Linked DNA regions of Panacibacter microcysteis. The protein of the gene in region 1 interacts with the protein of each later gene in a pairwise test. Links are inferred from orthologs where the notes say so. Each region holds a gene or a part of one and is shown on either strand. Other genes may lie near its edges. The genes, in order: def and I5907_RS06565.

Region 1 (15,360 bases):
AAGATGTATCAGTGAAATTTCCATTGGGTAAACTGATCGTTGTTACCGGTGTTAGTGGCAGTGGTAAATCAACACTTATCAACGAAACACTGTACCCGCTGCTTGCGAAGCATGCTTATAATTCAAGGGTGAATGTGATGGAATATAAGACGATCAAGGGCCTTGAGAACATCGATAAGGTTATCGAAATAGACCAGTCACCCATTGGCAGAACGCCAAGAAGCAATCCTGCGACCTACTGCGGTTTTTTTACAGAGATCAGAACATTGTATGCTTCCGTTCCCGAAGCAAAGATTCGCGGTTACAATGCGGGGCGGTTTTCGTTCAATGTTAAAAGCGGCCGCTGCGATGTTTGTGAAGGCGGCGGAATGCGTGTAATTGAAATGAACTTTCTGCCGGATGTGTATGTGCACTGCGAGAAATGTAATGGCAAACGCTATAACAGGGAAACACTGGAAATAAGGTACAAAGGAAAATCGATCAGCGATGTACTGAATATGACTGTTGACGAGGCCTGTGAGTTTTTTCAGCCAGTGCATTATCTCTACCGTAAAATAAAAGTATTGCAGGATGTTGGCCTGGGCTATATTACACTGGGGCAGTCTGCTGTAACGCTTAGCGGCGGCGAGGCACAGCGTGTAAAGCTTTCAACAGAACTTGCTAAAAAAGATACTGGTAAAACATTCTATATCCTGGATGAACCGACCACCGGTTTACATTTCCAGGATATTCAACACCTGCTGGATGTGATTAATAAACTTGTTGATCGTGGTAATACCGTATTAGTAATTGAGCATAATCTTGATGTAATAAAAGTTGCTGATCATGTGATTGATCTTGGTCCTGAGGGTGGCGATGGTGGCGGTAAAATATTGTTTGAAGGAACACCTGAAGAAATGATTGTAAAAGCTAAAGAAAGCCATACTGCGAAGTTCCTGAAGATTGAGATGGCATAAACTTGATAAAATGTTCAAACGCTACCAGGTTTAAAAAGTAAACCTGGTAGCGTTTAGTTTACGCTGAATGAAATACTTTGTTTCATGCGGTAAAAAACAGCTTTGTTATTCTGATAGGCAGGTTGCCAATCAGGAGCGTTTTGGATTAAAGCAATTACTTCATTATCGCCGGCCCATTCAACAGACTTTTCAAGATAAATATCCTTGTCAATTTTGCCTTCTTTGTCAATCATAAATACAACGATTGCGGTGTGTACTCCCACACCTAAAATATTCATCAGGCGTTCCGGTGTTTTTAAGTTATCTTTTAAATAGTTGGTCCAGTCATCAACACTGTTTTTAAATTTTGCTTCAACCTGTATGGTGGTAAAGGAATCCTTATTGATTACATCATTTGCTTTTCTATCTTCAAACGGCGTTTTTGTTCCATCTGCATTAATAAATATTTCCTGCTGATAGTCTTTAGTACGTACAAAACGTCCGTTTAGATATTCCATTGTTAACGAACGCTTGCCACCCTGGTAGTAATCCCACCCGTGATCTTTTTTATTGTTGGACACCCACCCTGTGCTATCGAGGCTGCCGGATTTATTATACCAGCAAAACCTGCCATTAGCAATTGTAAAATCAGCATCCTTATAAGGCTCCTGTCTTATCATGGGCCCAAGTTTATTATAATAGTGGCATATGTATAACGAGTCTGACTCTTTAGTTAGTTGCATAAAATAGGTGCACTCGTTGTATGTTTTTGCAGCAGACCAGTCATCATTGAATATATAAAGCGTTGCATCTGCGAGTGGATCTTTTTTCTTTTTACGCTGCGCATAAGTTTCGTTACAGGCTACAAGTAACACCGGAAGTAGAAAAAGTATTAGAATACGCGATTTCATTGCTTGTTTAGGGGATTGTGCCTGGTTGCTGAATAGAGATAAGGAGTACAAGTGTGCGACGCAAGTAAAGCTTCATGCCGGCGATAAAGCCCGGAACCTTAAAAAAAAATTATAATTTGGGATAGTAGATATAAAGTCTTTTATCAAGCCTGATACTTAGTTTCAAACTAAAGGTAACATAGCTGTCTTTGTCAGATGCATCTGCCTTTACGATATCGGGTTTAACTTTCCAGGGTGTAAGAGATCTTGAGTAGAGTTGTTTGGCTATGGCTGCTTTTTCAGGTGAAAAATATTTATCAAAAAGTGCAGGATCAATATACGTAGTACTTATATCATCCATATAATCAGTAAACGTTTTGCGCATCATTAAACCTGCAGACAGTGCAAGACGATTGTTGAAGTAATACTTAACACCCACATTTACAGGTATAAAAATCGCGGTGCGTTTGTATGGCTGGCGGTCAGGGTATTCTTCAAAACCCTGCCCTTCAAGGCGAAAAGGTTGCAGTGCATACCACTTGCCATCCAGCTTCGCTTTGGGGTTAAAATGCATAAGACCTATGCCGGTACTTATATAAGGATTGAAACGGAAAAGTTCAATCTTATTGCGGTACATAAACATGATCGGGTAAAAGGTGTAGGTAGCCGTTGCTTCAAAAACATTTGATTTAAAACTGAGGTTGCGATAATAACGCCAGCGTTCCATGTTTCCCGTATTATCTATGATGCTGTCTGCACCATAAATACCTGCATAGTTAAAAGCCAGGTTAACAGCGGAGTAGTTGGTAATGTTATAAGTGCCTGAAACGCCTGCCAGTATTCGGTTTGCGGAGGTTTTATAGTCTTTCAGACCATCGCGGCCAATGCCTTTTTGCCCTCCAAGATCGCCAAGAAACTGGTTAGCACCACCGGTAATATCAATTTCCCAGTAGTTGGTAAGGTCTCTTAAACCATCCAGGTCATACGTTTTCTGAGAAAAGGTATAGGCTGACGCGAAGAGAATTAAACTTAATGTTGTTAGTATCTTTTTACACATATCGGATTCGTGTGCAAAGTAATTACGTTTTGGTTGCTTGAGCCTTATAAACGTATTAATTATGCTATAAATTATCCATAGTTTCAAAAATCATTTCGATATGCTCTATACCATCTTCCAGGTACACGTCGCTTGTTTGTACAAAACCCAATGATTCATAAAATTTTTTCAGGTACAGTTGTGCGCCAATCCTGATGTTTGTGTGGCCAAACAACTTACCGCAATGCTCAATCGCTTTTTCCATCAGCGTTCTGCCAATGCCACTTTTTCTAAATGCTCTAGCGGTAACCACGCGGCCGATCGACGGTTCATCATAAGCAACACCCGGTGGTACCAGCCTTACATAAGCTACAGGAATATCACCACTCCATCCGCACAGGTGGTCACAATGCTGGTCTTTGTCATCCATGTCAAGAAAAACACAGTTTTGTTCCACAACAAAAATGTCGCTGCGCAAACGAAGTATCGCATACAGTTCAAATACAGAAAGGTCTCTGAATGGTTTACACTTCCAGATAATCATAGTTGTAAATTTTATGGTTAACCAGGCTGTAAAATTACTATTAAGCTGTTGTTGCGTCGCACTCTTGTACGCTTTTATCGCTGCTCAGCGCTCCAGATGCGGTCTTCGTACTCCGGCACCAAACATTATTTTTTCAAGGCTATCTTTGCACCATGCGCAAACTAAGCATGGATGAGCTTAGCCGTAAATCGGTCGAACAATTTAAAGCTGCAGACAAGAACAGTATTATAGCAGTGCTGGATAACATACGCAGTATGCACAATGTGGGCAGCGTGTTCAGAACTGCAGATGCTTTTTTACTGGAAGGTATTTGCTTATGTGGTTATACACCACAACCGCCACACAGGGATATACATAAAACAGCATTGGGTGCCACAGATACAATAGACTGGATGCATTTTGCTGAAACCACCATTGCGGTAAAAGAACTGAAAGAGCGGGGTTATAAAGTGTATGCAGTGGAGCAGGCAGCGCAAAGCATTTCACTTGAAAATTTTACCGCACCAGCCAGTGAAAAACTTGCGGTGGTTTTTGGCAATGAAGTAGCAGGTGTAAACAACGAAGTAATAGCCCTGTGCGATGGTTGTATAGAAATACCACAATTGGGCATGAAACACTCCCTGAATATCTCAGTTGCCGCCGGTATTGTTTTGTATAAGTTATCTGAACCAAGATTGGCATTTTTTAAATAGTGTAAGATGAGTACAGTAAAGAATTATTTAAGCCTGGTAAAATTCAGTCATACCATTTTCGCATTGCCTTTCGCAATGATTGGTTTTTTCTTAGGAACAGCGCAGCTTTTCTTCTGGCAAAATATGCCGGTGCCAGCCATCGATACTCCGCATTTTGTTTTACCGGCTTTTGCAGGTGTTCCTGCCGGAGAATATATACAGAAGTTTATTTTAATACTGCTCTGCATGGTTACAGCACGCAGCGCTGCCATGGCCTTCAACCGTTACCTCGACAGGAGTTTCGATGCAAAGAACCCCAGAACGGCCATCAGGGAAATACCAAAAGGTATCATATCGCCCCACAGTGCACTGAGATTTGTAATACTCAATTGCCTGCTGTTTATCATAGCAACTTTCTTTATCAATAAGATTTGTTTTTACCTTTCGCCGGCAGCACTTTTTGTAGTGTTGTTTTACAGCTATACAAAACGTTTTACACCACTTTGTCACCTTGTGCTTGGTCTTGGTTTATCGCTTGCGCCAATAGGCGCATACCTTGCCGTAACAGGAAGATTTGATGTTTTGCCCGTTTTATTTTCCTTCGCAGTAATCTGCTGGGTCAGTGGCTTTGATATCATTTATGCTTTGCAGGATGTTGAGTTCGACCAATCGCAGCAATTGTATTCCATACCCGCTGTACTGGGCAAAGCAAAGGCATTGCGTGTATCAGCACTCCTGCACTTACTAAGTGTGGGTTTTGTGGTAGCAGCTGGCGTGGTTGGCGACTTTTCCTTTTTATACTGGACGGGTATTGCGGTGTTTGCCGGTATGCTAGTTTACCAGCACTCCATTGTAAAACCCAATGATCTGAGCCGTGTAAATATTGCATTTATTACGGCCAATGGTATAGCAAGCGTTGTTTTTGGTGTATTGGTTATAGCAGATATATTATTGCTGGCATAAGCTTATTGCAGAAATTAAAAGCCTGAGAACTGTTTCGCTTCGATCTTCGCGTTTGCTGCATAGTGTTCGGGCAGTACAAGAGTGCGACGCAACCAAAGCTTCATAGTACCACCAATGCCGGGCTCATAAAAAAATACTTTGTACATGGCGAGAATTTTAGCGATTGACTATGGTGCAAAAAGAACAGGCCTGGCTGTAACAGACCCGTTGAAAATAATTGCCGGCGGTTTAACCGCAGTGGATACAAAAGACCTTTTTACTTACCTGAAGCAATACCTGAAAGAAGAACCTGTTGAACTGATACTGGTAGGAGAACCAAAAAACTGGGATGATTCTGACACACATGCCACACCGCTGGTGCAGGCGTTTATTAAAAGGCTGCAAAAAGAATTTCCTGCTGTACCCGTGCAAACCGTTGATGAACGTTATACCTCTAAAATGGCGGTACAGGCCATGGTGGCAATGGGAATGAAAAAGAAAGACAGACAGAACAAAAAGAACATTGATGAAATTGCCGCCACCATTATGTTGCAGGAATACCTTGAAAGACATACCTGACCGTTATTTTGACTGGCATTAACAACCTAAGATTTATATTTGCCGCAATTTTAATTGTAGAGGAATTATGATTTTACCCATTGTTGCTTACGGCGCAGATGTTTTAAGAAAAGTTGCCATTGATATTGACCAGGATTATCCACAACTGGATAAGTTTATTGAAGATATGTGGGAAACGATGTATGCCAGCAATGGTGTGGGGCTTGCTGCACCGCAGGTAAATAAAAGCATCCGCCTTTTTGTAATAGACAGCGCGCAGATATTTGAGCACCAGGAAGATGACGAGAAAGGAAAATATCCAGATGAGCCAGGAACCAAAAAAGTATTCATCAATGCACACATTGTGGAGTTTGGCGGTGAAGACTGGGGGTATAATGAAGGCTGTTTGAGTATTCCAAAAATAAGGGAAGACATAATGAGGCCTGAAGAAGTGACCATAGAGTACCTTGATGAAAAGCTTCAGCCACATACAGAAACTTTTACCGGTCTTACTGCGCGTATCATTCAGCATGAGTACGATCATATAGAGGGCAAACTTTTTATAGACTACCTGAAACCGCTCCGCAAAAAAATGCTCAAAGGAAAACTGACAGATATATCAAAAGGTAAAGTGAAAGTGGATTATAAAATGGTGTTTCCTAAATGAGGCAATACATACTCGTTTTACTTTCGCTAACCCTTACCAGCAAAGCGTTTGCGCAGGATACAACGCTTATATGGGATAACCAGAAAATAACACTTCCGGAAGCTGTTGTAAGGAATAACCTTGATTACAGGCATATACTGCAACGCATTAAAGACGACACTACTTTTTACAAGGCTTTCCGCAATCTTCATATTATAGAATTCAGCTCTTACAACAACATACGCATGCTCAATAAAGATGGCAGCGTAAAAGCAAGCTGGAACAGTAAGACCACACAGCACCGCGAAAATAATTGCCGCAGCATGAAGGTGCTGAGCCAGGAAACCACCGGTGATTATTTCGATAATAAGGGCAATTATAATTACACCACTGCAGAAATGTACGCGGCTATCTTTCTTACAAAAGGAACTGTGTGTGGAGAAGACAACATTGTTAACGGCCATGCATTCGACCTGGCAAATAAAAGCGGCATCGAGAAGCACAAAGAGCAGCTAAAGATGCTTTTCTTTAATCCCGGAAAAAAAATTCCCGGCATACCGTTTATAGGCAATAAGCTTGATTTGTATGATGAGCGTGCATATAAACTATACGATTATAAGCTTGATTATATTGACTATAAAGGCAGCTATGCTTACGTTTTTACCATTAAGCCAAAGGAGTCTTATGCCGGTTCAGGAGATATAGTGGTTGATGAAATGACCACCTGGTTTGACTATAAAACATTTGAAGTACTTGCCCGTAATTACGCCCTTAGTTACAAAGTAGGTGTGTATGATTTTGATGTAAACATGCAGGTAGAAATGACGCGGGTGGGTGATTTACTGATACCCAAAACATTACGTTACAAGGGAAACTTTTCTGCACTGTTTAAAAAGAGGGAGAGGGGAGAATTTACAGCTACCATTTTCGATTATAAAAAATAAGTGCGAAGCAGCGGAAGCATTATTACAAACCCAAGCATGTAACCCAAGCCGGTAGTAGATTTTAAGTGGGAATTGTTTGTTACCAGCTTACTGTTCTTTGCTCATCTTCCGTTGCGTCGCACTCTTGTACAGCATAACTTTTTTCGGCAGGCCCTCTCACAGAAAGCCGTCCGTGCAGTACTTTAAATTCTTACATGTTATTCAGCAATGATTGCAGTTACTTTAAGTGGTTAGCAACTGTATATATAGAACACTGTGCATTCCCGATAAGAAATGCACAGTAGTAGTATTTGTCATTACTTAATAGGATCTTTGGCAAGCTGTCTTGCCTGGCTACCTGGTAAATAAATCTGGAAGCCCAGTCCAAAACCAATATTGTTATTGGTTGTAGAGCTACCAAAACCAACGGTTAGGTTGTACTTTACCAATCCTTCCAGCGCTATGTTTGGCGTAAGGAAGTAAGCAAGACCAGGTCCAAAACCTGCACCAAAACCATTTGTGCTTGTTTTCTCTACGTTGTCGCCTGAAAGGTTTGTACCATAAATACCTGCATTAGCTTCTAAAAACCATTTGGTAGTCCTGGTAAGGTTTGTAGCATTGTCGTTGAAATATTTTCGGCCGAATGCACCAACTCCGTATGTAAGGCTTGTAGCACCTTTTTGTGTGTTAAGACCAATACTTAAATCCGGCCCTATAACAAGGTTATCTTTTATAAACCAGCCAGCTTTAGGATTGATGTTAAGATTAAACTGAGTATTTCCTTCCTGGAAGTTAAGCCCAAGACCCGCAAGGTCCGCACCGACTAAAATATTACCTTTTTGTGTTTGCGCAAAAGTTGCAGAGAACATGCACAACGCAAACGCAGTAATAATGATTCTTTTCATAAATAGTTTGTTTGCAACCATAAATGCAACTACCATTCCATTATGCCAAATGCCTTGCTGGTCATAGTTTCAACATCATGCGTACAAGATTTTGTGGAATTATCTACACAAAAGGGCTATACTGTTTCCACTCTTATACACGTTTAACCATAATCTGCATAACTAAAGCGTTAGAACGCACTCGGCAGGCGTAAAAATGAAGATGGACGCCGTTTTGGCGTCCACGTCTGAATGTTTTTATGCAGTAATTGTAAAAGCTGACCAGAGATCATCATTACTGCTCAGGCACATAGATCCCATATTTTATTGCTGCTATCACAATACCTACCGTGTTTTTTGCTTCCAGCTTTTCAAGTATCTTCAGCCGGTACCCTTCTACCGTTCTCGGGCTCATAAAAAGTTTCTCACCAATTTCCCTGGTAGTATATTGCTGGCAGATAAGATCAATAATTTCTTTTTCTTTTTCTGAGAGTGCAGGAGCGCCATTTTTTCCCTGGTCTTTTTTAGCATTCCTTGCCATTACCTGCATCAGCTTATTACCGGTATGCCGGCAGTAATATTGCTCTTTCTGGTGTACACGTTCTATGGCTTCCTTTATTTCCGTTTTGTCGCAGTCTTTCACAAGATAACCGGATGCCCCGGCTTCGAGCATTTCTATAATAAGAGATATCTCATCAAACATTGATAGCGCGATTACGCCGGTGTCAGGGTATTTTTTGGTAATGTATTTCGTCGCTTCTACGCCATCCATCAAAGGCATTTTTATGTCTGTTACCACGATGTCTGGTTTCAGTTCATCAACCAGCTTAATCAGTTCCCTGCCATTCGATGCATCAGCAAGTATGGAGATGCCGGGTAGTTTTGAAAGCATTAGTTTCATACCATCCCGGAAGATCTCATGATCATCTGCCAGTACAACTGTTATAGCTTCTGCGGTGTAGTTTTGTGTAGCCATTATATTGGAATTTCAAAAAAGTACTTTGTACCCTTGTCTTTTGCAGATTCTATCAACAGCCGCGCATTCAGTACTTCAGCACGGCTTTGCAGGTTAAGTAAGCCGAGACCACTGCCATTTTTCGAGCGCTCCTCGTAGTTAAAGCCCACACCGTCGTCAATCATAGTAAGCAGCAGCTGGTTATCCTGTTTCTTCATTTCTATTTCAAGTTTATCGGCCCTTGCATGTTTAACTGTATTGTGTATGATTTCCTGGAATATCCTGTAAATGTTTACTTCCTTTTCCTTCGAAAGCCCCGGGTCATCATCATAATTGAACCGTATTTTCAGTGGGTGCACGGCGTTGATCTTGTCTATGTATTCTTCTGCTGCATGAATCAAGCCGTTACGGGCCAGTGTGTTTGGTAAAAGGTTGTATGAAATTTCTTTGATCTTGATAATAATATCGCCGAGGTGCTTGTTGGCAAATTCCACAATCTTTTTGTCATCCTCCCTTTCAGAATCCAGTTGGTTGATGCGCAGTTTTACAGCCGATAAAAGTGGTCCCAGTTCATCATGCAGATCAGCCACAATACGCTTCCGCTCATTTTCCAGCGTAGATATTTCTGCATTTATTTTGGCTTTATACAGGTGCATGTTCCGTCGCTGATGCCTGATCATGGTGATAATAAAGTAAATAATTATTATCCCAAGCAATATGGCCGCAACGGTCACCGCAGTGTAATAATTCGCTTCTTCGGTAGGCATATAACAACTAATGTAAGCAGAATATTAAAAAGAACATTTATGTAAATGTGAATGCTGAAAATGGCATTACCAACAACCGAATCATGCGCGTACATGTAAAAGATCTCGATCAGGCACTTGTAGGAAAAGTAAATGATCATTGCACAACACAAAATAAATAACGGGTTCAGTATCATCTCATGCCTGTCATTTATGATCAGGTAATTCAGTTGATTAACTGCTAACAATACGAGTGCAAAAGGATACAATATCCTGTAATAAATATCGAACGAATCTAGTTTTCTAAGCAGGATGCATTCAAATATCCACATCAATATAAAAGGCAACATCAGCGCATAAAGCCATTTTCTTTTGCTTAGTACCTGCTTAAGATTATAAAACAACCAGCAAAACAAAATAAATTCTGCCAGCACATACAGGTTGGTAGCTATCGCATTGTTTTTACTCCTGAAGCTTATCAGTTCTACTATTAATCCCGCTGCCAGCATATATATAAGTGGATAGTAAGCCTTGGGAATGGTGTTTAATCTTACTATCCACGCTATAATCGGGAAAAGGATACTTAAACTTAAAATAAATGAAACTGTATTATTCATTAAGGGTCTTTATTTATGCTGCTAGGGGTGTCTTTGTCCATCTTCCAATAATAAAGTGTTCTTTGACGACGGTGGCGGCGGTGGCGCAGCAGCAGTAGCACGCATGCTTTTTTGCGTATTCAAAGCACCTTTTTGTTGCCTTGTTTCCTGCAGTACATCAATGCCATTGGCGTCTACACCTGCTAATACCAACCTTATCTTGTTGTTCTCATCAAGGCCCAGGTAAATTCTAAAACCAACTGTTTCATCCTGGCACATTAAAGAATCAATCGATTGCAGGTTGAATGTTTCATAATCAGGCAACAGCTCTTTCTGGTCGCCGTATTTGCCGGATAAAATAATGTCTTTTGAGCGGGCATAGTTATCTGTAAGCTGCAGCGCTCTTTCCAGCGAGATGGAGTGGTTTATGTTATTCAACTCCTTGGTATAGCCGGTTGTATCGGCCTTTGTGTCTGCGCATGATTGCGTTACAACTTCATGCTTAACTTCTTTACAAGAAATGAGCGAGCCGGCAATAAGAAGTGCAACGGCAAAAGAGGGTTTCAGATAACCAAAAACGGATTTTCTTTTCATGATTGAACGTTTAAAATTTATGCAATAAATTTCCTGAAAGCTACTTTATTGGTATTTACACCGGCTGCGTAGTTATACGGTTTTTACAGTTATTTTTCCGGGCTTGTTGTACAGCATTGTTTTATTTATGATACCGGCAGCAGTATTTCATGGCATCTTTTGTTGCGTCGCAATCCGTTCATCTGCAAAGCAAGACTCAGCTTTGGGCTCCGGTTACAGCTTTTTTTGTATTTTACGGTCTCGTACCCAAAGTGTAGTTCCGGCGTAAGCTCATTGTGCAGCTTCAGTTGCAGCAACCTGTATCCAATAACTAAAAATAACTGAAATGTCCAAACCCACTATCAAACGGAAAAATATTTCCGCTTTATGTATCGTGTTGTTTAGTTCCGTTGCGGGGCTATGGAGTAATGCTGCATTGGGCCAGGCAACACCGCATTACAATGTACTGTTTATCGCTGTAGATGATATGAACAACCGTGCATCTGTATTCGGTTTTCCAACAGTGCTTACACCTAACCTGCAGCGTTTAAGAAAACGTGGTACTGTTTTTACGAATGCCTACTGCCAGTTCCCGATGTGTAATCCTTCCAGAACATCTTTGCTGAGCGGCTGGCGGCCCGATAAAACAGGCGTTTACAACAACGATACACGACCACGCTCCGTCATGGGCCCTGATGTAAAATTTTTACCTGAATATTTTAAAATGTATGGCTATCATACAGAGAGAGTCGGTAAAATCCTCCACGGCGATTTTGAAAATGATATCGCATGGGATTACTCAGACTCGCTCTACATTGGTGAGCTGAGATATGATGAAGGTTCGCAAAGTCTTACAGGCAAGAAAGATGGTGGCGGATCATGGTGGGTTACCAGTTCGCCTGACGACAGTACCGCCAATGGCGTGCTGGTAAGAAGAATGCTTGGCAGAATGAGGCTAAATCCACCTCAGCCATTCTTTATGGCACTGGGGCTTACCGTGCACAATCCCTTCACTCCATCTATCAGTTACTGGAATGTTTATGGAGACCATGCTGCGCCTCAGCTATTACCGGTAAACCGGCAAGGCCAGAAAAATGGATTGTCGGGTAATGGTTCCTCCAACATCGTTCTGCCGGCAACACCTGCAGGAGACAGGAGTGATGTGCCCCCGGTAGCTTTTCCTTCCCAGGTTTTAAAGTCAACAACGGAATGGCAAAATACGGTGCATGCATATTATGCGGAAGTGACCGGTATGGACAAGCAACTGGGCCTCATCTTCGATGAACTGGAGAGAAAAGGTCTATGGGATAGCACGGTAATCGTGTTCTGGAGCGATCATGGTCAGCACCTTGGCGAGCACGAAGGCACGTGGCTTAAGAACACGTTGTTTGAAGAGTCAGCAAAAGCACCGCTTATTGTATGTGTACCCGGTAAAAGGCCTGCGGTATCAAAAGCGTTGGTAGAGATGGTTGATATCTATCCTTCCATGGCAGCAATATGTGGTTTGCCTGCGCCCGCAGGCATGGAAGGCACCAGCTTTTTACCGTTGCTCGATAATCCTGCCAGGCCATGGAAACGTGCAGCATTTACACAGGTGCAGCGCTATAACAACCCGCCGGTAAACGAGTATGGTCTTGTAACCAGCCAATACCGGTACAACTCATGGGGCAAAGACGGGGAAGAATTATACGATCATAAAACCGATCCTTTTGAATATGTAAACCAGGTGCTGAACCCGGCATACGCTACAATATTGTCTAACATGCGAAAACTTATGGCCGGGGGCTGGACCAGGGTATTGCCTCCTGCAGATCCTGTGGCAATCAATGCCGTTACCACAACAAACGATGCGTTGCAAAAAACCGGTGAGTTAAAAGTGTATCCCAACCCTTCAAAAGGCGAAAAAATATTTGTTGAACTGCAGAGTGAATACAATGAAAGTGTGCACATTGTTGTACACAACAGTGCCGGAAAAATAGTGCAGCAGATGACCAACTTCTTACATACCGGCAACAACATATTATCTTTTAGTGCAGCAGAAAGAGCGGCAGGTGTTTATACCATAGCAATAAAAGGAAAACAACTAAGCGCTACATCTCTGTTTGTGTTGCAATAACAAGGTGGCACCCTTGCTGCATAAAGAACCGGAAGCACAAGTGAGTGACACAACAGCAGCCCGATAGTAGCAATGCAGCCGGTTACATAAGATTATTTGAACATTAAAATTGCAGGAAGAATGCGGTGCCTTCGCCTTCTTTGCTTTGTACCTGTATATTGCCCTTGTGCAACATCATGATCTGTTTACAAAGGCTTAAACCAATACCGCTGCCTGTTTTCTTTGTACTGAAAAAAGGAATGAAGATCTGGTCGAGGAGTTCTTCGGGCATGCCGGAACCGTTGTCGGCAATTTTAATTATGGTGCGGTGGTTGGGCGATACATAACCCGATAAAAGTATATGCGGTTCAGCACTTTCTTTTACGGCTTCAATAGCATTTACAATCAGGTTGATGAGTACCTGCTCTATAAGGTTGGTATCGGCTTCGAGCATGAGATCAGGATCTTTAAGAATGATGTCCATCTCAATATTTTTCTGCTCCAGGGTAGGCTCCATAAGCGTGTGCATGTTCTCAAACAAATCCCGTACATACACTTTTGATAAATTGGGTGTGGTGATCTTATTGAGGTTGCGGTAGGTTTCTGCAAACTTCAGCAAGCCTTCACTCCTGGTTTTGATGGTGTTGATACCCAGCTCAAGATCTTCGAAATTGGAACGGTTTTCCGGTGCTACTTTTTCTTTAGACTGTGTAAGAATATTTTTTAGCGTACTGGATAAAGACGAAATGGGCGCTATGGAGTTCATGATCTCGTGTGTCATTACACTCAGCAATCTTTGCCAGGCCTTGCTTTCAGTTTCATCCAACGCTTCATTTACATTCTGAAAAGCTACCAGTTTGTATTTTTTGCCTTCGGTTTGAAAAGCTGTTGCTGATAATAACACTTTAAAGCCTGTTTTTTCCTGGTGTGCTGTGGCAATGGTTGTTTGCCCAAGCGGCAGTGCCATGATCTCGTGGTAAAGCGTCCAGTCGCGTTTTGACAAAGAATGAATCGTTTTTAGATAAGGTATCTGTAACAGTTTCTTAAGCGACTCATTCATCCACACTACTTCTCCCGTTTCTATCTCGTAAGAGAGAATACCTGTATCTACCAGCTCCAGAATTTTTTGCAGGTACTGGTATTGCGTTTCTTTTTCTTTACTGATCACTTTCATGGTAGTGTTGATCTCATTAAAACCCTGGCGCAGCGGCTGTAACTCAAGCGGGGCATGCTTTACATCGAAGTAGCGGGAGAAGTCCCGGTAATGTACACTTTCCACAAACTGCGCCACCTCGTCCTGTGCTTTTTTATGAAATTTAAAGAAGTCTATAACCTGGTAAATGATCACGGGTACTACAATGATCTCGTAAGGATATAAACCTTTTACCAGCAGGTAGCTGGAGATACTGATGGTAAAAAACATTAGTACTACACGTACTACGATGCGCCACTCATATTGTTCAAACATAATACTGAAGATTCAAGATTCAGGAAACATGGTACATGATGGTGCTGGTATTAAATATCGTATTTGCTTAACCTCCTGTACAATGCTGTTCTGGTAAGACCTAATTCCTTTGCTGCTTTTGTAATGTTTCCGTTGTGCTTTTCTATTACCCTCAAAATCGTATTTTTCTCAATGCTGCTGAGGTTGAGATCGTCTATATCTTTTGTTTCTGCAGGCGCCGATTCAATGGGTGAAAAAATAAGGTCCTGTGCAGTAAGTGAGTCACCTTCGCTCATGATGATGGCCCTTTCAATGGTGTATTGCAGTTCACGCACATTGCCGGGGTAGTGGTACTGCAATAGTTTATGCAGGGCGGCATCATCGAATTTTGCCACGGGCTTCATGTATTTGCCCGCATACAATTTCAGGAAGTGTTTGGCAAGCATGGTAATGTCGTTACCCCTTCTGCGCAAAGGCGGTACCGTTATTTCAACAGTGTTTATACGGTACACCAGGTCTTTCCTGAACTTGCTCTCGTTGGCCAGTTCTGTAAGCGGTAAATTGGTGGCGCATATCAGGCGTATGTCTACCGGTACGGGCTGGTTGCTGCCAAGGCGTGTTATATACCGGTTTTGCAAAACGGTAAGCAGCTTTGCCTGTTGTGTAAGGCTTATGTTTCCTATTTCATCGAGAAACAAAGTGCCCTCATTGGCACTTTCAATACGGCCCACGCGGTCTTCTTTGGCATCGGTAAATGCGCCTTTTTTATGGCCAAAAAGCTCACTCTCAAACAATGTTTCCGTAAGTGCGCCAACATCAACTTTAATGAATGGCTTGTTGGCACGCAAAGATTTCTGGTGTATGGCTTTTGCTATAAGGTCTTTACCCGTTCCATTTTCACCAAGTATCAAAACATTGG
Region 2 (15,422 bases), on another replicon or contig:
CCCATTTTTGCAACCGTATTTGCTATTTCTTCAAACAATGAATAAAAGACTTTATCCTTTGGAGTAAAAAGTTTGAGGAGGTTTAACGCCATAAAAAAGTTTTGGCAAAATTATATTCCTTGTGCAGGCAAACCGGCAATGTTAAGTTTGGTAACAATTTCTTAATATAGGGTTTTCCCGGCAATTTTACTTTTGCCGAATATTATCATTTTATGAATAAATTGTTAAGAACCGCAATGTTTATTTCGGTTTTTTTGATATCCTCTTTTAGTTCCAACAGCCAGTTTTTAATGGATATGGTAGATACAACAAAAGATATGGGGAAAGGGATGCTTTCCATCTTTAAAAAATATGACCGTGTAAAAATCAGCGGTTATATGCAGCCACAGTTTCAGACTATTCAAACCAAGGGCGCTAAAAGCTATGCGGGTGGAGATTTTGCCCCCAATGTAAACAACCGCTTTAGCATGCGCCGGGGTCGCCTGCGCATAGATTATGTGCATTTCAGCGACACAAAAAAACCCTCTGTTCAATTTGTTTTCCAGTTCGACGGTTCAGAAAGAGGCTTTTTTACCCGCGATTTCTGGGGCAGAATCTTGGAAAATAATACTAAACTTTTCTCTTTTACTGCCGGTCTTTTTGCCAGGCCTTTCGGGTACGAACTTAACCTCGGCTCCGGTGACAGGGAATCGCCTGAGCGTGGTCGTATGTCTCAATCATTGATGAAAGTTGAACGCGACCTTGGTGCAATGATCTCATTTGAACCCCGCGGTAAAACAAACTGGCTCAGGTATGTAAAACTTGATGCCGGTGTATTCAACGGCCCAGGTTTAAATGCCACGGCAGACTACGATTCGTACAAAGATTTCATCAGCCGTGCCTCGCTAAAACCGGTTCCGGTACAAAAAAACCTGCTCCTTTCTGCAGGTCTTTCCTATTTCAACGGCGGTCTTATACAGGCAGATAAATACCTCTATACACTCGACAAATCCGGCCATTTTACTCCGGATTCAAGCCAGGCAAACATTGGCAGGAAACTGCCTCGCAAATACTATGGTGCAGATGCACAACTAAAATGGAAACATGGTAACGACGGCGCCACAGAGATACGCGGTGAATACTGGTGGGGTACACAAACAGCATCTGCAGCTTCAAACGAAACACCTGCGGCAATCTTTACCACAGATCCATATTACACAAGAAAATTCAACGGCGCCTTTTTTTACCTACTACATTCGTTTGATACACACAACCAGTTAGGCGTTAAATACGACTGGCTCGATCCAAATACCGGGCTTTCCGGCACCGGGATAAACACCGCCGCCAATGCACATCCTGCAGACATCAGGTATAATACAATTGGCGTAGGTTACATTCATTATTTTGATGACAATCTTAAATTGGTGGCCTGGTATGATGTGGTTAAAAACGAAAATTCGGCACTGGAAGGCTATACAACCGATATAAAAGACAATGTACTAACGCTCAGGTTACAGTTCAGGTTTTAAGTGTTGGTTACCAGCTTTAGTAATACTGTTAAGCTTCCGTTGTGTCACTCACTTGTACGTTCGGTTTTTATGGCATCTGCAGGCTGCGGTTACAGTCATGCCATATTTTAAAAATAAACTGGTGATATTGCAGGCATCAGGTTTTGTTAATAACTTTCGTCATAAACAATGCAAAAGATATGCCTGCCAAACCTGCAAACATAGATGAATACATCAATAGTTTTCCTGCCGTAACAAAAGCATATCTTCAGCAGGTACGGTCACTGATCAGGAAACTTGTACCGCAGGCAGCAGAAACCATCAGCTATGGAATGGCGGCTTATAACCTGCACGATACCTATCTGATCTATTTCGCAGGTTTTAAAAACCACATTAGCATGTATCCTTTTCCTTCGGGCAATCCGGTATTTGATAAAGCATTTGCAGATTATAAAACATCAGGCAAAGGCACCGTTCAGTTCCCGCTGAATAAACCGCTGCCCGCAGACCTGGTAACCAAACTGGTACTGTACAGGGTTGAAGCTGTTGCCAAAAAAAACACGGCAAAAAAAGCTGCCGGGAAAATATAAGGTTTGGTTGAACCTGCTGCAAAAAGCACTGCAGTACAAGAGTGCGACGCAACAAAAGCATCATAGCAGCAATACTGCCCGGCTACAAAAAATTCCTTTTCATAACACAACCTTCACAAACGCATTACAATTGCTTAATGATTGCGTAATAACTGCATAACATAAAGTTGGGATTTTTATAAAACCTCAAAATCTATGGAGCGCAGATACGTAGACGTTGTTGTAATGAGTGACCTGCACCTGGGCACTTACGGCTGCCATGCCGATGAAATTGTTACTTACCTTAAAAGCATAACGCCGCGCATTCTGGTGCTCAACGGAGATATTATTGACGGCTGGCAATTCAGCAAACGCTACTTTCCCGTATCACACATGCAGGTAATAAAAGAAATCATGAGCCTGCTTGGTAACGGCACCAGGGTTATTTATATAACCGGCAACCACGATGAGATGCTGCGCCGCTACACCGATCTTGAAATGGGAAATTTTCAGCTTACTGATAAAATGGTAATGGAGATCAATGGTAAAATGACATGGATCTTTCATGGCGATGTGTTTGATGCCACCACCAGGGGCAGTGCAAAAATGCTTGCGAGGCTGGGTGGTCACGGTTATGATTTGCTGATACTGCTGAACAGTTTTATAAACTGGGGCTTAAAGCTGGTGGGCAGAGAAAAAATGAGCTTTAGTAAAAAAGTAAAGAACAGCGTAAAAAAAGCCGTATCGTGGATTGCAGATTTTGAACAAACAGCGGCAGAGCTTGCTATTGAGAAAAAGTACGACTATGTTATCTGCGGCCATATACATCAGCCACAACACCGGGTTATTGAAACCAGGGAGGGCAAAGTAACCTACCTTAACAGTGGTGACTGGATAGAAAACCTAACCGCGCTGGAATACATCAACGACGAATGGAAGATCTTTCACTATAATGCAAAAGATTTTGAAGCACAGAAAGCCATGATTGTAAAAATGGAAAAAAAGCTGCCTGAACTAAACGTGCTTACCAATGAAATAAACATGTTTATTACTTCACTTAAATTAAAAGCAGATTGAAAATACTCTATGCAGTACAGGCCACAGGTAATGGCCATATAGCAAGAGCAACCGAATTATTACCTTACCTGCAACAATATGGCACCGTTGATATTTTCCTGAGTGGCAGTAACAGCAGTTTACAGGCTGCACTGCCCGTAACGTATACCAGTAACGGCCTGAGCCTGTTTTACCATAAAAATGGCGGGCTAGCTTACAGGCGCATGCTTTCTGATTTAGACTTTAAAAATGCATACAAAGAAGCAAAAGACCTGCCGGTTGAAAAGTACGATATAGTGATCAACGATTTTGAAAGTATTACAGCGCTGGCATGCAAAATTAAAAAAGTGGCATCGGTTGGGTTTGGCCACCAGGCCAGCTTTCAAAGTATGCAGGTACCTAGGCCGCCGGTAAAGCGCTTTATTGGCGAGCTCATTCTAAAAAGATATGCGCCGGCAACCACCTATGTAGGCCTGCATTTTGAACGGTATGATGATTTCATTTTTAGCCCGGTACTTAAAAAAAATATACTGCATGCACAACCAGCAGATAATGGCCATGTAACCGTTTACCTGCCACACTATGCAGATGAGGTGATTACTGCACACCTGCGGCAAATAAAAGATATGCGGTTTCAGGTTTTTTCAAAACAGGTAACACACCCGCAGCGTGAAGGCAATATCGATATTCTACCGGTAGACAATCACAATTTTACGAAAAGCATGATCAGCAGCACCGGCGTTATTACCGGTGCCGGTTTCGAAACACCTGCTGAGGCATTATACCTTGGAAAGAAACTGATGTGCATACCTATCAAAGGACAGTATGAACAGCTTTGCAATGCTGCAGCGCTTGAAAAAAATGCCTGTGCTCAGGTAGCATCGGTCAACAGATCGTTTACTGATGTTGTTTGCGCCTGGTTGAACAATGCAACTACTCAAAAACTGGTACTATACAACAGTACCGGGGAGGTGGTGGAGCAAGTAATAGCCAGGGCGGCAGCGTTGCGGGGCCGGGAAAAACATTGCAGGCAAAATCAATATACCACTGAAGATGCCACCTTCACAGCGTTAATTAATTAATGTTACAGGCAAAACAATCTCCCACCGGTTGGGTTGTTGACCCGCGATCGTGTAATCGATGAGCCTGCTGTAGCGTATACCGAATTGTAGCGGTTGCTGGTTCCACCAACGTGTATCAAAGAAAAGCTCTGCTCCAAATGATTTTAGCTGGTAGTTGCGGTTTTCACGCAGGCTTCTGAGATTGGTATAATCATAGAAAGCATTTGCCCTTATACGCGTAAAATAAATGATGTTGCCAAAGCCCCAATCGGGGTACACAATTGGAAAATGATAATTGACACCCAGTTTATACATATGGGGATAATTAAATGCGTTGTAACCCCTTGAATATGGAAAACTGTTGGTAAAAGCATATTGCTGCATTGTATCCCGTGCCTGATAAGCTGCATTGATTACGAGGCTGTGTGTGGCACCCAACCCTGGCAGGTAGAGGTTGCCGGTTGCCAATAATTGCTGAGCGGCAACTGCTGATGCACTTGCCCTGTATACTACAGACAGATTCTGTGCCCAGTGCGGATATATTTGTTTGGCTGCTTTTTGTACCTGCGCTGTATAAGTTATACCTGCCCTTATGTAGTTAATGTCTTTCAGCAACTGCTTTGTGTCGCTTTTCCAGTTGATGTTATTCACGTTATAAGATGCCGATAAGGTGAGGCTCCTGTACTGTTTACCACCACCCAGGTTAAGCGGTAAACGCAACCCTGCTGATGCCAGTAACTCATTCCAGCGTACGGGTATTGAATCATCCACTGTGCCACGCCGGTTAAATATATTGTTTACATCGAGAAAGGGCTGTACATACCAGCCACCAAAAGCAGTGGTAAAGCCAACACGATGATACTGCTCATTGGTATTGTAGGTGTAGTACAACTGGCTTTGCAAGGTATTCAATACATTTTCGCCATAAATCGTGTAAGAATAATCAGGATCGGTAAACGACGGAATCCAGCTATGAAAATTGAAAGGCTTGTAAAATTTAGGATACTTTGCTGTAGCAAATGTTCTTGCGGGCAGGTTAGCCAATAAGTTGTTATCCTGCACATTGAAGGGTGCTGTTACATACAGGGGCGTTATTGTATCTGACTGTACACCTGCCGGCTGCCAGCCTGGTTTGAATGCACCTAACCTGTAACCATCACTTGTAAATACGGCGGTTACAAGGTTGCCGCTGTTATCTGTGGTGGCCTGGTATAAACCTGTTTTATACGAGGCCAGCCTGTAATGTTTGTGCGTGGTGGTTATATAGGCAAATATTTCATCATGGCCATTGCTGGAGCATGTATAGAGTAACGTATCCCCTTTTACTACAGGAAAGCCCAGCAGCCGGTTGGCAAAAGGAATGATGGTAGAAATGGTATTTTTTTCGCTAAGTTGTTGTAAAGCCATTTCTCCTTTTGCATTACGTTCTATAAAAAAAATCGTTTTATCATCTGCAGAAAACTTGGGATAGGATATTACATGATTAGCGGGTGCTGCAAAACTGCTCACCGCTGTACCATCTACACGCAGTAATACAAGCTTTGATTGTTGCTCCGGCGTAAACGATGCAGCAGCAACAAAGGCTCCGCTGTGCGCTATATCCGGCGAAAAATATTTTGTATGATGTGTAATCTTCGTTTCAGTACAGGAGTTAATGTCCAGAATTTTTATAACGCTGTAGTTCCTGTTGCCCCATCGCACATCGGGTTGCAAAACTGAGTAAACGATCTTATTGTTGTTATAAGAAAAGTAGCCGTCGTATGCAATATCTCTTACTGCAAGTTTCCTCTCATTTTTTGCTTTATCGATAATATAGAATGCCGGAATCCTTTCCCGGCTTGTTTTTAGCACCACCAGGTTTCCATCTTCCGTGTAATAAGGATACTGGTAGTTGAGCACGTCGTTCTTTTTGATACCGGTTAGCCACTGTGGAGCCTGGTACCCGGTATCCTTTTCCCATTGTTGCCTGTAATAACTCATGGCATTGTGTACAAACGTGCGGTAACTAACGCCTGCATATTTTTTTACAGCACCCTGCATTGGGTAAAACAGTGGTTTAAATGCCGCGGCATCATGCGTTACTTTTTGCCAGAAATCCTCGCCGTATTTTTCTTTGCCGTAGGCGGTAAGTAAATAGCCGAGTTCGTAATGGCCGGGAATATAGTGCCTCAACGAACCGTTACGCATCTGCATGAATTTATAGTCTTTACCATCTGCATCCAGGCTTTTGTAAGTATTCAAAAACAACGGCAATCGCCCACGACCCTGTATACTGAATTTGGTTTCATTATATACTGCATCGCCTTCAAAAAACCAGTCAGGTACAGCACTGGCATTGGCTATTGATTGCCCGTATTGCCCAAACAAAACAGAAAATACTTTTGATAAACCAACATTAAAATTGCTGTATTGCTGCACGTGCCGGTATTCGTGTATAGAAAGGTTGTCTGCCCATCCCTGCGCACCAAGATCAAATACATCCTGCGGCGGCATCAGGTAATACTCGCTGCGGTACGGACCAAGCTGCACAAACGCATTAGAAATGGTAACATCTTTTTGCAATACAATATTTACCTTATTGATCTTTGCCCCGATACCTGTAGTATAATTTTTTTGAAGGGTGTGTGTAACATTTGCTACCCGTTGTGCAACAGAATCGAGACCCACAGGAAAAATAACACGCAGTGTGTCTGTGTTTACCTGCTTCCATTTTACGGAAGCAGGATTGCCGCCAAATTGCTGTGCATAGGTATAACAGTTGAACACCACAAAACAGGAAAGCAGCAGCGCAATACGCTTCTTGTACATCGATTCTTTTTTGCAATGAAGATAAAGGTTTATGTGCAGCGGGCTAAGAGTTTGCGGTAAACCCCGGCTATTGTAAGCCCAAACAAAAAACCACCATGCTTACCGCATGATGGTTTCTAAAAATTATACGCTGTTTGCTACGCAACTACCTCATCTGTAAGGTGCACCTTTGTCATTTGCAGGTAATGGTTTTGCAACTGGTGAATATAATGCACGTTTGGATGGTCTCTCCGGTCTTCCCTGTACCACATTTCCACCACAGAAAAATCTCCCTCCTTTGGTATAACCAGCCTGAAAGAACCTTTTTTATATTTCACCACACCATCGGGCAGTGTTTCTTTTCTAAAGTTTAGTTTCGTGAGTGCTTCATCACTCATTGGTATTGGGTAAAGATTGTCTGTCTCATACCAGAATTCCTGCACGTCCGTTTCTACACAAACCTGTTTTTCATCGCCATTCAGGCGCACTACTTCACCTTCACGCCTGCTGCCTTCGTATTCGGCAATTACGTAATCACCAATTTTCAGTTCGCTGAATTTTATCATAGTAGAATCGTTTTTAGAAACTTAATTTACAACTCTTATGCCACGTGTAAAAAACTTTTTCAGGAAGAATGGATGTACCGGTCATTTGTATTACAATGATGCTTCCGTTGCGTCGCACTCTTGTACTGTAAAGCATATGGCAGCATCGATACTGCATAATCCTATGCCGCAGTATTCTTTGCCATAAGGAATAAAAGTATGCACTCGGTAAACCATCATGCTAATACTAACACCTGTAAAAATCTTTTTGTATAATAATCTTTCATAATTACTTTCGCATGCGCAATGAAAAATATAATGAAGCATATAAAGGTTACGAAGAAGATCTACTCAAAAGAGGAAGGTGCGTAACACTGTTGTATGCAGGTAAAAGATAAACAACAAAAGCCTTCCTCTACACAGGAAGGCTTTTTGTTTAGCGGGCATTGCTGAATAGTATTACCAGCCGTACAAGTGAGTGACACAACAGGCGATGATAGTAGTACTACAGTTGAGTACAAAAAATATAAAACCATAAAACAACAACAAAAATTCCATTACAATGAAAGTAGCAGTAGTAGGCGCAACAGGTTTGGTAGGCACAAAAATGTTGCAGGTATTGGCAGAAAGAAATTTTCCTGTAACAGAACTTGTGCCTGTGGCATCTGAAAGGTCTGTTGGTAAAGAAGTAATATTTAAAGGCAAGTCCTACAAAGTAGTAAGTATGACAGATGGTATTGCCGCAAAACCAGCCGTGGCAATATTTTCAGCCGGCGGCAGCACTTCGCTGGAATGGGCACCAAAATTTGCTGAAGCCGGAATTACTGTAATTGACAACAGCAGCGCATGGCGCATGGACCCATCGAAGAAACTGGTGGTACCCGAAATAAATGCTGATGCACTTACGGCAGCAGACAAGATTATTGCCAACCCGAACTGCTCTACCATACAAATGGTGGTGGCATTAAACCCGCTGCATAAAAAATATACCATCAAAAGAATTGTGGTAAGCACTTACCAAAGCGTTACAGGCACCGGCAAGAAAGCCGTAGACCAGTTATTTGGTGAAAGGGCTAAACTGGAAAAAGGCAGCAGCGATGAATACCCTATGGCATACAAATACCCGATTGACCTGAATGTTATTCCGCAGATCGATGTGTTCCTTGATAATGGATATACCAAAGAAGAAATGAAAATGGTAAAGGAAACCTGCAAGATCATGCGCGATGACAATATACGTGTTACCGCTACTACGGTACGCATACCCGTAATAGGCGGGCACAGCGAAAGCGTGAATGTGGAATTTGAAAACGAGTTTGACCTGGAAGAAGTAAAGCAATTACTGGGCAGCGCACCCGGTGTTGTTTTGCAGGATGATACTGCCGCGCAGCTTTACCCGATGCCAATGTGGGCACATGACAAAGATGAAGTATTTGTAGGCCGCCTTCGCAGGGATGAAACGCAGGCTAAGACACTTAACATGTGGGTGGTAAGTGATAACCTGCGCAAAGGTGCCGCCACCAATGCGGTACAGATTGCTGAATATCTTGCATCGAAAAATATGTTGGGATAAACGTTTTGTGAGTGAGCAACTGAAAATGTGTGTAATGCTCCTGCTGCAAAAGCAGGAGCATTTGTTTTTAGGCATCCTGTTTCCTTGATGTTTGTTTTTACCTGCATATTGTTTGGTGACATGATCAGGATCATTGTTGGCCGTTGATAATTGTAGTCGTCTTTGGTTAATTTTACCGTATGGATGTAGAAACTTTACGCTCCTACTGCCTGGCGAAAAAAGCGGTAACAGAAGATTTTCCTTTTGGTGAGGATACGCTTGTCTTCAGGGTAATGCATAAGATATTTTTGCTGGTATCCCTTTCTTCCAGTCCTTTACAATTCAATGCCAAGTGCGATCCTGCCAAAGCCATTGAACTAAGGGAGCAATATGATGCTGTACAGCCCGGCTATCATATGAATAAAAAACACTGGAACACCATAGTGCTCGATGGAAGTTTACCGACAAAACTGGTGAAAGAAATGATCGATGATACTTACATGCTTATTGTAAAATCGTTGCCCAAAAAAGACCGGGAGGCTTTAACCTGATGTTGCCGGATATACATGACATAGATGACATAAAACTGCTCGTTGATACATTCTACGATAAGGTGAAGGCAGACGGATTGATTGGCTACATATTCAACGATATTGCAAGAGTTGACTGGCCCGCACACCTGCCTGTAATGTATAACTTCTGGGATAGCGTAATATTCAATAAGGGGAGTTACAAAGGCAATGCTATAGCTGCGCATAATGGCATACACGCAAAAGAGCCTTTCACAAAAGCTCATTTTGAACGATGGCTTCAGTTGTTTACAAAAACGGTGGATGAATTATTTGCAGGAGAAAAGGCAGAAACAGCTAAACAAAGAGCCGCCAGCATTGCAACAATTATGCAGTTGAAACTTATTTACCATCACCCGCTTACACATTAGCTGGTGCCTCATAAAAAGACTTGCATTTGCTGTTATATTCGATTATTTTACCGTACCCAAACAATACTGCTATGCGCTACCTCTTCTTTACCCTTTGCCTGTGTACAGTTTTTAGTTCCTGCAGGAAGACCATTTCAGAAACTTCCGCTTCAGCAGGCGAGTCGCCCGCAGAAAATGAATTTCTGATGGCCAAAAAGAGTAAAACGTATGTGATCTATAAAGGCAACCAGTCGTGTACACCCAATCCATTTGTATTGACATCTGCAGCAAAAATGGCGTTTACTGCAATCTTCGACAGCACCTGTACTTACCAAACAGTAAGCCCCGGCAACCAGGAAGATATTAATAAGTTGTATGGTTTTTCCGATTGCGGCTCTCATCACCTGGACAACAGCGCACGTATTGGCTGGCGCTGGTCTGATGATTCACTGCGGTTATTTGGCTTTGTACACAATGACGGCGTTATGGTATTTCGGGAGATTACAACGGCATCAATAGGTAGTACCGTTACCTGCAGAATAAATTGCCTGGCAGAAACATATTACTTTGAAGTAAATGGCAAGTCGGTTTCGTTGCCACGGCACTGTTCGGGCAAATATTCCCGTTATAAACTCTTTCCATATTTCGGTGGGGATGAAACAGCTCCGCATGATATAAAAATTATTATACAGGAAATTCCTTACTGATCAATCCTGTGTGGCGTGGTTCAAAAAATCTATCAGCGGCTGTAAAGTATCGAACGCAGCAGTGATTTTTTTTACGAGTCCTTTTTCCGTCAGATCTGCATCTGTGAGGGGCGCCATAGTAATAAAACTTTTAAGTTTTATGTACTCAATGGCAGGGTTATCTGCCATGTAATCTTTTGGCGGTCGGCTTAGCTTCATTTCGCCGCTATGGTCAAGGTCTTTATAAATGGCTACAAATTTTTTGTTCCCGATGATCTTTTTAAAATCATTGAAATTATAGTCTATTTCCTGCCTTACTTTTTTTAATACCTGTGCCTCGGGCATGTACAGACCACCCCCCATAAAGCTGCCGCCAGGTTCAAAGTGGAAATAGTAACCGGCAGTATTCCACGCCTTTTTGCCCCCCTTGTTGATACTGGCACCCATATTTGTTTTATAAGGAGATTTGTCTTTGCTGAAACGCACATCCCTGTTGATGCGGAAAACACATTCTTTGGCTTTTAAAGAAGCGATAGAAATTTCTTTTTTACCAAACTCATCAATAACCTGTTGAACAAGACCCAGGAAATCTTCCCTGGCGTTATCGTATAGTGTGCGGTTTTTATCAAACCATTCTTTGCTGTTATTCTTTTTAAGATCCTTCAAAAATTTTAGTGTTGCAACCTGTAGCATAACGGTGTTTTGAGTGCTCAAATTTAGCAGCTTTTTTGTGCCACAGCCCACTGGAACATATATTGATTTATTTTCATTTACTTTGGTACAGATATTGAAAAACTAAATAAAACTTTCTTATGCGCAACAAATTGTTGTTTTTCGTTTGTCTCTCATTTTTATTTGCCTGTACACGTAATGCCATTACCGGAAGAAACCAGTTGTCGCTTATTCCTGAAGAACAGGTAGAAAGTATGGCTGTTACTGAGTATAAGCAGTTTCTTTCTCAAAACAAGGTGGTAAACAGTGCCGGCAGCAAGGATGCAGAGATGGTAAAAAGGGTAGGTACCAGGATCGCAAATGCTATTACAGAATATTATAAGAACAAAGGCCTTTCTAATGAACTGGCCAATTATAAATGGGAATTCAACCTTGTGGACAGTAAAGAGATCAATGCCTGGTGTATGCCCGGCGGCAAAGTAGTTGTATACACCGGTATATTGCCGGTCACACAAAATGAGGCGGCATTAGCAGTAGTATTAGGGCATGAAATTACCCACGCAGTAGCAGGACATGGCCGTGAGAGAATGAGCCAGGGCTTGCTGGCGCAGGGCATCCAGGTTGCAGGCAATGTGGCGTTAGGCAAGAACGCCCAGGCAGTAAACATTTTTAATAACGTTTACGGACCGGCGGCGCAGGTGGGTGTATTATTACCAAACTCCAGGAACCAGGAGTATGAAGCTGATCATTACGGGTTGATATTTGCCGCTATGGCGGGTTATAATCCGCAGGAAGCTGTACCATTCTGGCAGCGCATGGCTAACCTTGGTGGTCAAAAACCACCGGTATTTCTTAGCAGCCACCCCGAGGATGCTGACAGAATAAAGAAATTGCAGGAACTTATGCCTGAAGCACTTACATACTACAAACCAGTCAGCAAATAATTCTACAAAAAAGCCAATAAGCTATTAAAAGAGGCCACATTTACAAAATAAATGTGGCCTTGTCAGTTATTGTACATTATATTGGCTACCTTTGCCTTCCGTTTTTTATACACATTAACCTTAAAAATTCTCTTTAAGGATGTCAACACAAAGTTTCTTTGAAAAATTGCAGTTAAAAGATGAGAAAAACTTACTAGTACAAGGGCTTCCATCTTCGATCGAGAAACAGTTTGCAAAGTTGTCCTACGCAAAAAACGTAACACCACTTTTGAAGAGCCGGAAAATTGATTTCGCACTGGTATTTGCGGTTAACCACAACCAGTTATGCAACATCTTGCACGAAATTTTCCCCGCACTTCATGGTGACAGCAAACTGTGGATCGCGTATCCGAAATCTACCAGTAAAATTGCAAGCGATCTTAACAGGGATTGCAGTTGGCAGATTTTGAGCGACAATGAGTTTGAAAGTATTGCGGAAGTAGCTCTCGACCATGTTTGGACCGCAATGCAGTTTAAAAGATTAGAAGTTTTGCCTGTAAAAGTAAAAGCAAAACAAAAACAGAAATTGGAAATGGCTTAGTTACCGTTTACATAAACGGTTATCAGATGAAACACATTAATATCGAAATCAAAGCGAAATGCTTCCATCCCGAAAAGGTGGAAGCATTTTTAGTTTCTGCGAAAGCAATTTTTAAGGGAACAGATAACCAGAAAGACACCTATTTCCATGTACCCGGCGGACGCTTAAAACTGCGGCAGGGTAATATTGAAAACAATCTTATTTTTTACCGGCGCAACAACCAGAAAGGGCCCAAACAGTCAGATTTTCAACTCGTGCCCGTGCCAAACCCCGCAGCTATGAATAGCCTCCTGGAAGAAGCACTGGGTATAAAAGTGATAGTAGAGAAAAAACGTAAAATCTTTTTTCTTGATAATATCAAGATTCACCTCGACGAAGTGCCGGGCCTTGGCAGTTTTGTAGAAATAGAAGCGGGCAACCTGTCTAACCCTGCGCTCTCTGTTGCAGCACTTCAGCAGCAATGCGCCTCGCTGATGCAGCATTTTGAAATAGAAGAACAAGACCTCATCGACAACAGTTATTCCGATATGTTACTGGATATAGTATAAAACTGTTTTGCCTGTTTCAAACAGCGATGCACGTAGAATGCAGCAATGACTGTTACAGTAAATCTGTATAAGCATTTTTAAGCCGTTCGCGAAAAAAATGTTTGTAAATTGAAAACAGTTTAAAAGACAAAAGTTCACTTTCCGTACCCTGCCATTCCTGGTAGGGTTTTTTATCGTTTGTCGTTAATAAGCAGGCTGGCAGTAAATAAAAAAGCAGTTACAAAGTATATTGTGTAACTGCTTTTGGCTCCCGAAACTGGACTTGAACCAGTGACCCTCTGATTAACAGTCAGATGCTCTAACCAACTGAGCTATTCGGGATTGTTTTCCCTTTTGGGGTTGCAAAAATAGGTTTTTTTTATTTCCGGCAAAGAATGAAACAAAAAATATTCTGATTGTTTTTCCTGCTTACATTGGTGATTATAACATATTGAATAATAATTAATTTATTTAATACGTTTTAGCACATATTCACTGAAAACCTTGGAAAAAGCAAAAAAAAGCACCTGGTTACTGGCTAGCTTAATTATACCGGCACTTCTCACACTTTTTATACTGGTACTCAATAATGCGGGCGCCTTATCAGATGAGCTTTTTCTCGTAAATAATTCACGGGCAATTAACGGCCAGCTACAAACACTGCAGCAATATAATACAGATGCGGGTTATGCTTTTACTAAATTCCTGGATACAAAGGACCTGCGTTCACGCATACACCTTACGCGCCTGCATGGCAAAATAAAAAACCAGCAGTTACAAATACGAAAGAGAAAACAATACATCGTTGTTCCCGATGAATATTCTGTACTGGAAATACTGCTGGCTAAAATGACAGAAATAGAAAATACCAGCCTGGTAAACGCTGCAGGAACAGACAGCAGTGATATTGGCGCATTGGCGGAGGACCTGCACGTTTCTATTCATGCTTCGCTCGATACACTGCTAAAACAACAAGACTCGTTATTGCAACAGCAGCTGCAGCGTACAGATGCGCTTAGAACACAAATAATATTTATTTCCTGTGGTATGGCCGTAGTAATCGTACTGCTGGCGTACCTGCTCTGGCGCAGGATAAAAACAACGAAGCAAACAATGCTGCAGCAGGAAGCTGATGTGTTAACCACAGAAGAAACCGATCTGCTTGTAGCATCTGAAAGCTACAGGGAAATTGATGAAATATTGAGTAGCGGCAGTATGAACCCCGAAGATAAATACGAACCCATTGAAAACAACAACATGGTAACAAATCTGACAACCAATGCGGCCACAGATCTTTCAAACGATAACGCTGAACCGGAACCCGTAGTTTCTGAACACATCCCCACTGCAGATCCCGCAGCCAACTACGATGTTGAATCCAATACCGATGCACCAACACAGAACGGCAGCAATGAAACATACAGCCGGGCCCAATCAAACATTGCCGAAGAGCGTCCGCAAACAAACATTGAGGAAACACCAAATCCCAACAATGTTTTGCCGGCTGATGAAGAAACCATAAGACAAGATAATTTTACTGCTGCTACCCATGAAGACGCATCGATTCATACAAACGAGACAAAGGGGTTGCAAAAAGATTTGAGTACACCGAAAGAAGCCGAAGCACAACCAGTCATAGTTGATGAACAATCGAACATTGCAGAAAATGCTGCTGAAGAGCAAATAATTCCTGCGGCCATCCCAACCGAAATGCCTGCTGACGCTTTGCAGCCGCAAGGTGCAGTGGCAATGTATTCCCTGCAGGACCTTGCGGTAAAAGATAGTGGCGCAACGATTGCCGCATTGGAACACTTTTTAAAAGATGCACCCATATGTTTCAGGTCTATGCAGTTGTGTGTTGCAACCGGCAACATGCTGGAGCTTTTCAAAACCATTCAAAAGTTTAAAGGTAGTTTAAGTACTTTTTATATGTACCCGTTGCTCGAATGCGTCAATAACCTGGAAGGCGAGGCGGCCGTTTTAAAACGAACATATACACTAAACGGTTACATTACTGCGGCAATGGAAGTCTTTGAC

What was found.
Region 2: the proteins of def (region 1) and I5907_RS06565 interact in binary tests that used the Escherichia coli proteins (3 or more experiments, as listed by UniProt). The link is inferred for Panacibacter microcysteis from one-to-one orthologs.

The regions. Positions count from the first base shown.
Region 1 is NZ_JADWYR010000002.1:717,491-732,850, forward strand. The notes cover bases 4,680-7,453. They hold def (peptide deformylase), read left to right. Parts: upstream 4,680-5,664; coding sequence 5,665-6,243; downstream 6,244-7,453. Other genes in these bases: I5907_RS14940 (UbiA-like polyprenyltransferase), read left to right, coding at 4,680-5,039; I5907_RS21810 (hypothetical protein), read right to left, coding at 5,054-5,185; ruvX (Holliday junction resolvase RuvX), read left to right, coding at 5,184-5,597; I5907_RS14955 (hypothetical protein), read left to right, coding at 6,240-7,166. Also shown: excinuclease ABC subunit UvrA, read left to right, coding at 1-956; I5907_RS14920 (energy transducer TonB), read right to left, coding at 1,010-1,846; I5907_RS14925 (DUF6089 family protein), read right to left, coding at 1,956-2,882; I5907_RS14930 (GNAT family N-acetyltransferase), read right to left, coding at 2,947-3,405; I5907_RS14935 (RNA methyltransferase), read left to right, coding at 3,558-4,097; more of I5907_RS14940, read left to right, coding at 4,104-4,679; I5907_RS14960 (outer membrane beta-barrel protein), read right to left, coding at 7,463-8,050; I5907_RS14965 (response regulator), read right to left, coding at 8,325-9,005; I5907_RS14970 (sensor histidine kinase), read right to left, coding at 9,005-9,751; I5907_RS14975 (hypothetical protein), read right to left, coding at 9,715-10,347; I5907_RS14980 (hypothetical protein), read right to left, coding at 10,369-10,920; I5907_RS14985 (sulfatase-like hydrolase/transferase), read left to right, coding at 11,246-13,015; I5907_RS14990 (sensor histidine kinase), read right to left, coding at 13,119-14,462; I5907_RS14995 (sigma-54-dependent transcriptional regulator), read right to left, coding at 14,513-15,360. UniProt on the Escherichia coli protein: Removes the formyl group from the N-terminal Met of newly synthesized proteins. Requires at least a dipeptide for an efficient rate of reaction. N-terminal L-methionine is a prerequisite for activity but the enzyme has broad specificity at other positions.
Region 2 is NZ_JADWYR010000001.1:1,598,388-1,613,809, reverse strand. What follows is about bases 7,237-10,072. They hold I5907_RS06565 (aspartate-semialdehyde dehydrogenase), read left to right. Parts: upstream 7,237-8,067; coding sequence 8,068-9,078; downstream 9,079-10,072. Other genes in these bases: I5907_RS06550 (hypothetical protein), read left to right, coding at 10,069-10,072; I5907_RS06555 (group III truncated hemoglobin), read left to right, coding at 9,608-9,997; I5907_RS06560 (MmcQ/YjbR family DNA-binding protein), read left to right, coding at 9,258-9,608; I5907_RS06570 (hypothetical protein), read right to left, coding at 7,237-7,526. Also shown: I5907_RS06600 (DUF47 domain-containing protein), read right to left, coding at 1-92; I5907_RS06595 (porin), read left to right, coding at 213-1,508; I5907_RS06590 (iron chaperone), read left to right, coding at 1,688-2,077; I5907_RS06585 (UDP-2,3-diacylglucosamine diphosphatase), read left to right, coding at 2,273-3,133; I5907_RS06580 (glycosyltransferase family protein), read left to right, coding at 3,130-4,194; I5907_RS06575 (TolB-like translocation protein), read right to left, coding at 4,183-6,981; more of I5907_RS06570, read right to left, coding at 7,119-7,236; more of I5907_RS06550, read left to right, coding at 10,073-10,683; I5907_RS06545 (DUF2461 domain-containing protein), read right to left, coding at 10,684-11,355; I5907_RS06540 (M48 family metallopeptidase), read left to right, coding at 11,475-12,278; I5907_RS06535 (hypothetical protein), read left to right, coding at 12,418-12,858; I5907_RS06530 (class IV adenylate cyclase), read left to right, coding at 12,885-13,406; I5907_RS06520 (hypothetical protein), read left to right, coding at 13,890-15,422.